One region of the Buttiauxella sp. BIGb0552 genome, then DNA from elsewhere that is predicted to be linked to it. Evidence: predicted binding sites of a transcription regulator. Region 1 holds the regulator's gene; each other region holds the start of a gene.
What was found. Region 1 encodes Fur, which represses iron uptake genes when iron is present. Its sites were predicted from a motif close to ATAATAATGAGAACNACTATCAA; they were not measured.
Positions count from the first base shown of each region.

Region 2: a site for Fur is predicted at 1,978-2,000, ahead of fes (enterochelin esterase). Genes of this name have one in related genera too.
Region 3: a site for Fur is predicted at 1,544-1,566, ahead of sufA (Fe-S cluster assembly scaffold SufA). Genes of this name have one in related genera too.

Region 1 is NZ_SODY01000002.1:513,683-516,812, reverse strand. It holds gene chiP (chitoporin) at 1-747, shown strand, start outside; gene chiQ (ChiQ/YbfN family lipoprotein) at 795-1,127, shown strand; gene fur (ferric iron uptake transcriptional regulator) at 1,218-1,670, opposite strand; gene fldA (flavodoxin FldA) at 2,015-2,545, opposite strand; gene ybfE (LexA regulated protein) at 2,697-2,978, opposite strand; gene ybfF (esterase) at 3,114-3,130, opposite strand, start outside.
Region 2 is NZ_SODY01000002.1:676,616-679,745, forward strand. It holds gene EDF88_RS07920 (enterobactin synthase subunit F) at 1-460, opposite strand, end outside; gene EDF88_RS07925 (MbtH family NRPS accessory protein) at 468-689, opposite strand; gene fes (enterochelin esterase) at 705-1,916, opposite strand; gene EDF88_RS07935 (TonB-dependent siderophore receptor) at 2,198-3,130, shown strand, end outside.
Region 3 is NZ_SODY01000001.1:884,845-887,974, reverse strand. It holds gene tolA (cell envelope integrity protein TolA) at 1-70, shown strand, start outside; gene EDF88_RS04085 (GNAT family N-acetyltransferase) at 171-692, opposite strand; gene iraP (anti-adapter protein IraP) at 826-1,161, opposite strand; gene sufA (Fe-S cluster assembly scaffold SufA) at 1,609-1,977, shown strand; gene sufB (Fe-S cluster assembly protein SufB) at 1,986-3,130, shown strand, end outside.

The DNA.
Region 1 (3,130 bases):
GAATATTTACACTCTCTTGGCGCGAAGTATGACTTCAAAAATGATTTCATTCTCGAAGCGGCATTTGGGCAGGCTGAAGGCTACGTTGATCAGTACTTCACCAAAGCAAGCTATAAGTTTGATATCGCGGGCAGCCCGTTAACAACCAGCTACCAGTTCTACGGTACGCGTGACAAAGTTTCAGATGGCAGCGTTAACGATCTGTACGACGGCACTGCATGGTTGCAGGCATTGACTCTCGGATACAGAGTTGGCCAGGTTGATTTGCGTCTTGAAGGAACTATTGTTAAGGCCGATGGCCAGCAAGGTTACTTCCTGCAGCGTATGACCCCAACTTATGCATCTTCAAACGGTCGTCTTGATGTGTGGTGGGATAACCGCTCTGACTTCAATGCCAACGGTGAAAAAGCAGTATTTGCAGGCGCGATGTATGACCTGAGCAATTGGAACCTGGCAGGTTGGGCAGTGGGTGCTTCTTATGTGTACGCATGGGATGCTAAACCAAGCTCTAAACCAACCACTGACGGTTACTACGATGCTGATAATCGCCTGAAAGAATCTGCGTACAGCCTTGATGCGTTGTACACCGTTCAGGATGGTCGTGCGAAAGGCACGCTGTTCAAACTGCACTTCACTCAGTACGACAACCATTCAGACATCCCAAGCTGGGGCGGTGGTTACGGCAACATCTTCCAGGATGAGCGCGACGTGAAATTCATCGTCATCGCACCGTTCACCATCTTCTGATTCGAATCCGGGCGTGAAAACGCCCGGTTTTCTTAAGGATATCAAACATGAAAAAAATCGTTCTGACTGTGGTGATGGCGTTAGGTTTAAGTGCGTGTGCGCAGCAACAACCTAAAACGGCTCCGGAAGACACAAAACTAAAACAAGCGTATAGCGCCTGTATTAACACCGCAGAAGGCAATCCGGATAAAATTCAGGCCTGCCAAAGCGTATTGAATGTGTTGGCTCAGGATAAGGAACACCAGGAGTTTGCGAAGAAAGAAACGGTTCGTACCCTGGATTACCAGAACTGCATTCAGGCAACACGTACCGGTAATGACCAGGCCGTGAAAGCAAAATGCGATAAAATCTGGCAAGAGATCCGCGCCAACAATAAGTAATCGCTGTATTCAGGCAATAAAAAAACCGATGAGCTTCCTCACCGGTTTTTTTATTGCCTGACACCCAACTCTGGGTGCCGGAGGTGCAGATTACTTTTCGCTGATTTCGTGTGCGTTTTCGTCGGTACGGCAATCACCTTCAGCACAATGACCATAAAGGTACAGGCTGTGGTTAGTCAGACGAATACCATGACGTGATGCGATTTCACGCTGACGGGCTTCGATTGAATCATCGCTGAATTCAATTACTTTGCCGCAGTCCAGGCAAATCAGGTGGTCATGGTGATGCTGCTGTGTCAGTTCGAATACGGATTTGCCGCCTTCGAAGTTATGGCGCGTCACAATGCCTGCATCATCAAACTGGTTTAGTACACGATAAACGGTGGCGAGACCAATCTCTTCGCCCATATCAATCAGACGTTTATATAAGTCTTCCGCACTGACGTGGTGGTTCACCGGCCCCTGCAGCACTTCAAGGATTTTTAATCGAGGAAGCGTGACTTTCAGGCCGGCCTTCTTTAATGCGGTATTATTGTCAGTCATGCGGAAATTGTCCTGTTGCTTAACGATTCGCTCGGAGTCAGGGTGAGCGTTAAGATGAATGCGTCTCATTATAGAACTGCCCCTTCTAAATGGGAACCGCAAGTATTATGCATAACCAAGTTAAAAAATTGCGGTTGAGTCGCGATTTGATGGCCTTGATAGCTATTTGTCAGGAGTTCATTGTACAGGGACAAGCTGAAAAGTTAAAAATTTGTAGCAATTATTTTAATCGGAAATAACTATCAATGTGGCGAAACCCAATAGTCTCGCCGCATTGATGCCCATCGCCCTTGAATATGCAGGTTTATTGCCAGCCTGCATCTTAAAGTAGCCTGGGTTTAGAATCAGGCGTTGATGATATCAGCCAGGTTGAGCTCATCAGAAACTTGTTTAACCCATTTCTGAACGCGTTCAGCAGTCAGTTCTGGTTGACGGTCTTCGTCAATCGCCAGGCCAACAAAGTGGTCATCGTCTGCAAGACCTTTAGATGCTTCGAAATGGTAACCCGCAGTCGGCCAGTGACCGACGATAGCTGCACCGCGCGGCTCAATGATGTCGCGGATAGTGCCTAATGCGTCACAGAAGTATTCTGCGTAGTCTTCCTGGTCACCGCAACCAAACAACGCTACCAGTTTGCCATTGAAATCAACTTCTTCCAGAGTTGGGAAGAAATCGTCCCAATCACACTGGGCTTCGCCGTAGTACCAGGTTGGAATGCCGAGAAGCAGAATGTCGAAGCCTTCCAGGTCTTCTTTGCTGCTCTTAGCAATGTCATGCACCTCAGCAACATCTTTACCGAGCTGTTTTTGAATCATTTTCGCGATATTTTCGGTGTTACCAGTGTCGCTGCCGAAAAAAATGCCTACGATTGCCATGAGTAAAATAACCTCTTGATACTTAATGGTATGGTGGCTGCTATTTGGCCACAGATAGGGCAATCATAGCAGAACACTTCGTGGTGCGGAAACTGCTATCGCCCCGGTGTGCACAGACTGCAAAATCGCATACCAGGACATAGCACTAAAACTAACTGAGATGTTGCTTCAGTTGTTCGAGAAGTATCTCTTCAATCAATTCACTACGACTGATATTGCGCGCTTCAGCCAGCTGATTGAGAGCATCTACCGCATCGTTATTGAGCTTTAGCTCCACTCGCTTCAGGCCGCGTACTTTATCGCGCTTGAGTTGGTTGCGTTTGTTGATACGCAATTGCTCATCACGCGTTAGCGGATTGGTTTTTGGTCGCCCCGGGCGACGCTCGTCCGCGAACAGATCTAATGTAGTACGGTCCGTTTGTTCTTTTGCCATGATTAGACTACTGACAGGGAATTCAGGTGGCACGGAGCGGGGTGCTCTGGCGCAATTTAGCGCGCAATCATACATCAGCATGGCTTGCGCGCCAACGCGTTAGCCACATCTTGCGGCCAGTCGGTTTGTTTTTAATCAGTTTGCCGCTGTTG
Region 2 (3,130 bases), 160 kb from region 1:
TGAAACTGAAGCCATCAACCACTAAATGGTGAAAACGTTGATACCAGAACCAGCGTGTGTCGCTGATACGCAGCAACTGGTGGTGGTAGAGCGGTTTGCCGCTGGAAATGCGCAAATCCTGCTCGAGATCGTTGCGCATAATATTTTGCGCCACGGCCACCGGGTCTGCATCGTTGCGCAAATCATGGCAATGCGTGGGGATAAATGAAGCATGCGGATCAAGCCACTGGCGTGCTTCGCCGTCCACTTCACTAAAGCGCATGCACAAAGTATCGGCCTCTTTCATTCCAGCCACGATAGCCTTGCACAGCAGAGCTTCGTTGAGGTCACCATTTAATTCTACGTAGTGGGCCACGCTCCACGCATTAGCCTGCGGCGAAAGTTGATCCGCCATCCAGATACCGGGTTGGGCCGCCACAAGCGGCAGAGTTTCAATTTGTTGTTCCAGTGCAGAAGACATCATTAATTCACTCACCGCTTACACCCTGTTTCGCAAAAGAAGTGGGTTGGAGATTGATCCAGTTGGCAAGCAGCCAGTGGTTACATTCATCATGTGATGCGGGTTCACAAACCACCTGCCAGCCATCGGGCAATGCACAATGTTCCGGCCATAAGCTGAACTGTTGCTGCGCATTTTCAAGGATGAAAAAACGGCTCTGCAATGAGTCGAAAGGGTTACTGAATTCCATAGTTAACTCCGCTCTTTAAGGCGCTTTCCAAAGCCAGGCGAGACCGTCCAAAAGACCGCCTCGCCAGCAAAGCGCATCGTGCCCACCATCAACCTGACGGTAGAAAACAGCTCGCTGTGTTTGTTGTAGTAAGGGGTAAATTCGTTGATTAACTTGATAAATGAGAGGTTCTCTGACCCCTGCCTCAAGATAGATACGCAGCGGTTTTCCACACGCAAGCCCATCTTCCAGTTGCCGTATCAACTGCCCGCCTTGCTGGTTGTTTTCACGACGTGGCCACCAGTAAGAACCGGACTGACTGAGCACGCAGCCAAATTGTTCCGGCCAATGGAGAGCAGCATAAAGCGAAGAAAGCCCACCAAAGCTTTGGCCGGCGACGACCGTGGTTTGCGGGGTTTCATTCCAGCTGGTGAGCGAGCGTAATTGCGGCAATAGCTCTTCCTGCACCGCCAGCCAAAACTGCGCATTACAGGGCAGTTCATCACTGCGCGTTGAATTGTCGATGACATCAATAAGCACGTAAACCGCGGGAGGCAATACTCCGTCATCGGTTTGAGCCTGGAGCGCAGACCACACCGGCATGCTTTCGGCCCAGAATTGCCCGTCGAGCAAAATTGCCAACGGGCGCTGCTCTGGCTGGACGTCACCGGTTGCAAAAATCCAGACGTTACGTTGATTTTTCAGGCGCGAACTTGTCCAGGTTATGCAACGTGCTGCGGCATACAGCGTGTCGGGTTGAGCCCAGCCCTCTTGTTTCGGCGCATCAGGGAGATGGAGTGCTGACATTGGATGCCCTCGCCCACCGAGCCAGCTTTCAGAATTTAGCGGGTCGGCAATCGCAAGTGGCAGCAGTTTTCGCCAACCTTCACGCAGCGCCATCGGAACCGGAACCAGCCCTTCAAAAGCCTCTGGCGGGAAATCGTCTTCGCTGTTTGTTGGAATGAGGCAATAACTGCCGCGCCATGTAGCAGTTAGCTGCGTTTGCCACTGCCAGACATCAGTTCCGGCAATGCGTTCGAGCGTTTGCGGACGCGAGCGTTGGTGGTGATCCGTTACGCCCGTGATGTAAATCCAGACTCGCTTTGTCGGTGAGATTTGCTCGCAACCCTTAGGGTCACGCCATAAAAAAGTCACTTCACACAGACCATCATTTTCACAGGTAACGGCGGGTATCCCTTGCGCCTGTTTTTCCTGCCACCAGCTCTCACTTCCTGTCAGCAAATTCACCACTCGAACATAACCCCATGAAAGTATTGATAACGATCAATTAAGTTGAAATATATTGATAATACTATTGATAATTATTTGCATTTGCAATAGCGTATTTCCGCGCTTTGGGCTACCAGCTTACTGGTGCAAAAACAATTAATTGCCGGACTTGAACGCACGATTCCCTCATTTCGAGGCTGTTGCAGACAGTTTCGGTATCGCTTCGTAACATCCATGCTGCGCCCGATCCCTCTGGGAATGGAATGACACCGGGCCCAGCGGAAAAGCAGGCCGCCATAATGAATAAGAAAATTAACTATTCCCTCGCAATGCTAATCAATCTGGGAATCTACGGTGTTGCTGCACCTGTCTTTGCGGCAGAACAAGCGGCACCAGCAACGGCTCAGACCGCTGCTGCCAACAATGACGACACACAAAATCACGCTGATGAAGACACTCTGGTTGTTACCGCCGCCGCGCAAAATTTGCAGGCACCAGGCGTTTCAACCATCACCGCTGAAGAGCTGAAAAAACGCCCACCAGCGCGTGATATTTCTGAAATTGTCCGCACTATGCCAGGCGTTAACCTGACCGGTAACTCCACCAGTGGTCAACGTGGCAACAGCCGCCAGATTGATATTCGCGGTATGGGCCCGGAAAACACCCTGATTCTTATCGATGGCAAACCGGTCACCAGCCGCAACTCGGTACGACTTGGCTGGCGTGGCGAACGTGATACACGTGGTGATGCAAGCTGGGTACCACCTGAAATGGTCGAGCGTATAGAAGTCATTCGTGGCCCGGCCGCAGCGCGTTACGGTAACGGTGCGGCAGGTGGTGTAGTCAATATCATCACCAAAAAAGGCACCGGTGAATGGCATGGCTCCTGGAACACCTATCTGAATGCGCCAGAGCACAAAGATGAAGGTTCAACCAAGCGCACTAACTTCAGCCTGAACGGCCCGCTGGGCGGGGATTTCAGCTTCCGCCTGTACGGTAACCTGGATAAAACCCAGGCCGATGCGTGGGACATCAACCAGGGTCACCAGTCCGAACGTACCGGTATTTACTCTGATACTCTGCCCGCCGGGCGCGAAGGTGTGATTAACAAAGATATCAACGGCGTCGTGCGTTGGGACTTTGCCCCGATGCAATCTCTGGAACTGGAAGCGGGTTACAGCCGCCAGGGCAACCTCTATTCCGGCGATACCCAGAACACCAACACCAACCAG
Region 3 (3,130 bases), on a different contig from region 1:
TATACCAGCACCACCAAATAAGGCTATATATGAAGTTTTCAAAAATGCGCCATTAGATTTCAAACCATAAGAGTTAAACAAACTATAAAAGTGGATTAAGCCATTCCTCTTCTGAACGTGTTGAGTAAGAAGAGGAATATTGATGAAGTTAATTGCATCTGAAAAGCTGATTATTTTTCAAATAAGCGTTCGAGCTTGAAGCACTGCGCTCCTTTATATAAGCACTCATCATAAATACGGTAACCGATATGTTGAGCAACGCGAATTGAAGCCGGGTGATGCTTCACAATAAGGCACACGGTTTTGGATGGCGAAAACGAATCGACATACCAATGGTGTGCGGCATCGGCAGCCTCTTTTGCAATCCCGCAGCCCTGGGCCATGCGCGTAATGACCCATGAAGCTTCAGCGCATTTATCAAACGCTTCATCAACATTACGATGAAAATTAGCCAGCCCCGTTTCCCCTAAAAAAACACCATCAGATTTTTGGAAGATGGAGAAGATCCCGAATCCAAATGTTGACCAGTGCCCGATGTTTCTCAAAATACGATTCCATCCTTCTTCCGGTGTAAACCCTGGAGAATTGGTCACATGGAAAATTTCAGGGTCCGCATACATGGGCAACCACACATCAAAATCTGCAATGGTTTGAGGACGTAAAATTAATCTTTCCGTTTCAATGATTGTCATTAATTTATCTTTTACGTTTTTATCCAAAAAACAGGGCTTTCTAGTCTAAAAAGTAATCCCATCTCGTTTTCATTACCCAGCCTCGACGTTCTGAGTAAAGGGCTAAAAGCATGACTTCTAGCCTGGGGTAAACTCATTCAGCAGCCGTTTCGCCAGGCATACTTTTCAGAGCTTCAAGATCAATCTCAGCATCGTTTGTTTCCAGCAGTTGCGTTAACAAAAGAAGGTTATTGAATTCATTTAAAAGTATCTCAGCGTCAGTCTTCAGGGGAGTATCAGCCGCATCTAAAGCTGCATTGATTGCTTTTCTGACGTTCTCAAGCATTTCATTCATACCGCCATTTTTACCAATGGTCAGTAACAATGCTCCTATAAGCAAAGATTGAGCTTCGACTTTTGCCGCCAGTTGCTTGGCTTCGGCATCCATTTTAGAAATTTTTGCTATCACACCCAGTATCAAGTTTTTCATTAAAGCCCCATTTCTAGCCAGATAACCCCTAAACAAAATTAGGGTGAGATTTATTTGATGAAAATGAAAATAGCCTAAGTTGTGACTGTGCACCACTCCGCCGGGTGAACATCATGTGCCTGACGTTTATTAGAATGCGCATGTATGCATTGGCGATGAACATCATCGTGCTCACTGGAGCTACCAATCGCATAAATCGGTATTCTCTATACATCTTTTACTTTCTATCACCTAAGTTTTCTTATTCCAGTTAAATTCTCTTAATTTCATTGGGTTAAATAGCTCATTTCACCGCCTGCAAGACTTTCAGCAGGGTCTATCCTTAGTTAAGACGCCTAAAAATAGCGCATTTCGTGAATACCCCTGTTATCAGGATGTTGTATTGATAATAGTTATCATTAACATAGGGTATTGGCCTTTGGGCGGCAAAACATAAAGAGGTGAACTATGGATGTGCAAACCGGTAGCTTCGATCCCAGTGAGTTTGCCTGGAAGGGACTGACGTTAACCCCTGATGCTGTGGCTCATATTCGCAAACTGGCCAGCCAGCAGCCGGATTTCCTCGGTGTACGTTTGGGCATTAAACAGACCGGGTGCGCGGGTTTCGGCTATGTGCTGGATACCGTCAAAGAGCCTAAATCTGACGACCTCCTATTTGAAACGGACGGTGCAAAGCTGTGGGTGCCACTTTCAGCAATGCCGTTCATCGACGGAACGGAAGTCGATTATGTGCGCGAAGGATTAAACGAAATATTCAAATTCAACAACCCGAAAGCACAGCACGAATGCGGCTGTGGTGAAAGCTTTGGGGTGTAGGCGGGATTATGTCACGTAACACTGAAACGTCTGAAGAAGTGCAAACCTGGGCGGGTGGCCACTCTTATAAAGAAGGCTTTTTCACCCAGTTGAAAACCGACGAAATGGCTCACGGCATCAATGAGGATGTGGTGCGGGCAATCTCTGCGCGGCGTAATGAGCCTGAGTGGATGCTTGAGTTTCGTCTGAGTGCATATCGCGCCTGGGTTGAGATGGAAGAGCCGCACTGGCTGAAGGCCCATTACGATAAGCTGAACTATCAGGATTACAGCTACTACTCGGCACCGTCGTGCGGCAGTTGCGATGATAATTGTGAATCGCAACCCGGCGCGGTCCAGAAGCCTGGTAGCAACGCTTATCTGACCGGTGAAGTGGAAGAGGCATTTAAACAGCTCGGTGTTCCGGTGCGCGAAGGCTCGAATATCGCCATGGATGCGATTTTTGACTCCGTTTCTGTGGCGACCACGTACCGTGAAAAACTCTCTGAACAGGGCATTATTTTCTGCTCTTTTGGCGAGGCCATTCATGAATTCCCGGAGCTGGTGCAAAAATATCTTGGCACCGTCGTGCCGAGTAACGATAACTTTTTTGCGGCCCTCAACGCAGCAGTGGCATCCGACGGGACGTTTATTTATGTGCCGAAAGGTGTGCGTTGCCCGATGGAACTGTCCACCTATTTCCGTATCAACGCTGAGAAAACAGGTCAGTTCGAACGTACCATTTTAGTGGCCGACGAAGGCAGTTACGTCAGCTATATCGAAGGGTGCTCGGCACCGGTGCGCGACAGCTACCAGCTTCACGCCGCAGTGGTGGAAGTCATCATCCATAAAGATGCCGAAGTGAAATATTCCACGGTGCAAAACTGGTTCCCCGGCGACGGCAACACTGGCGGCATTCTGAACTTCGTGACCAAACGCGCCTTGTGCGAAGGCGCGAACAGCAAAATGTCCTGGACGCAGTCTGAAACCGGCTCGGCGATCACCTGGAAATACCCAAGTGTGATTCTGCGCGGCGATAACTCGATTGGCGAGTTCTTCTCGGTGGCGCTGACGGCAGGGAATCAGCAGGCCGACACTGGCACCAAGATGATTCATATTGGTAAAAACACCCGCTCGACGATTATCTCGAAAGGGATCTCGGCCGGACACAGCCA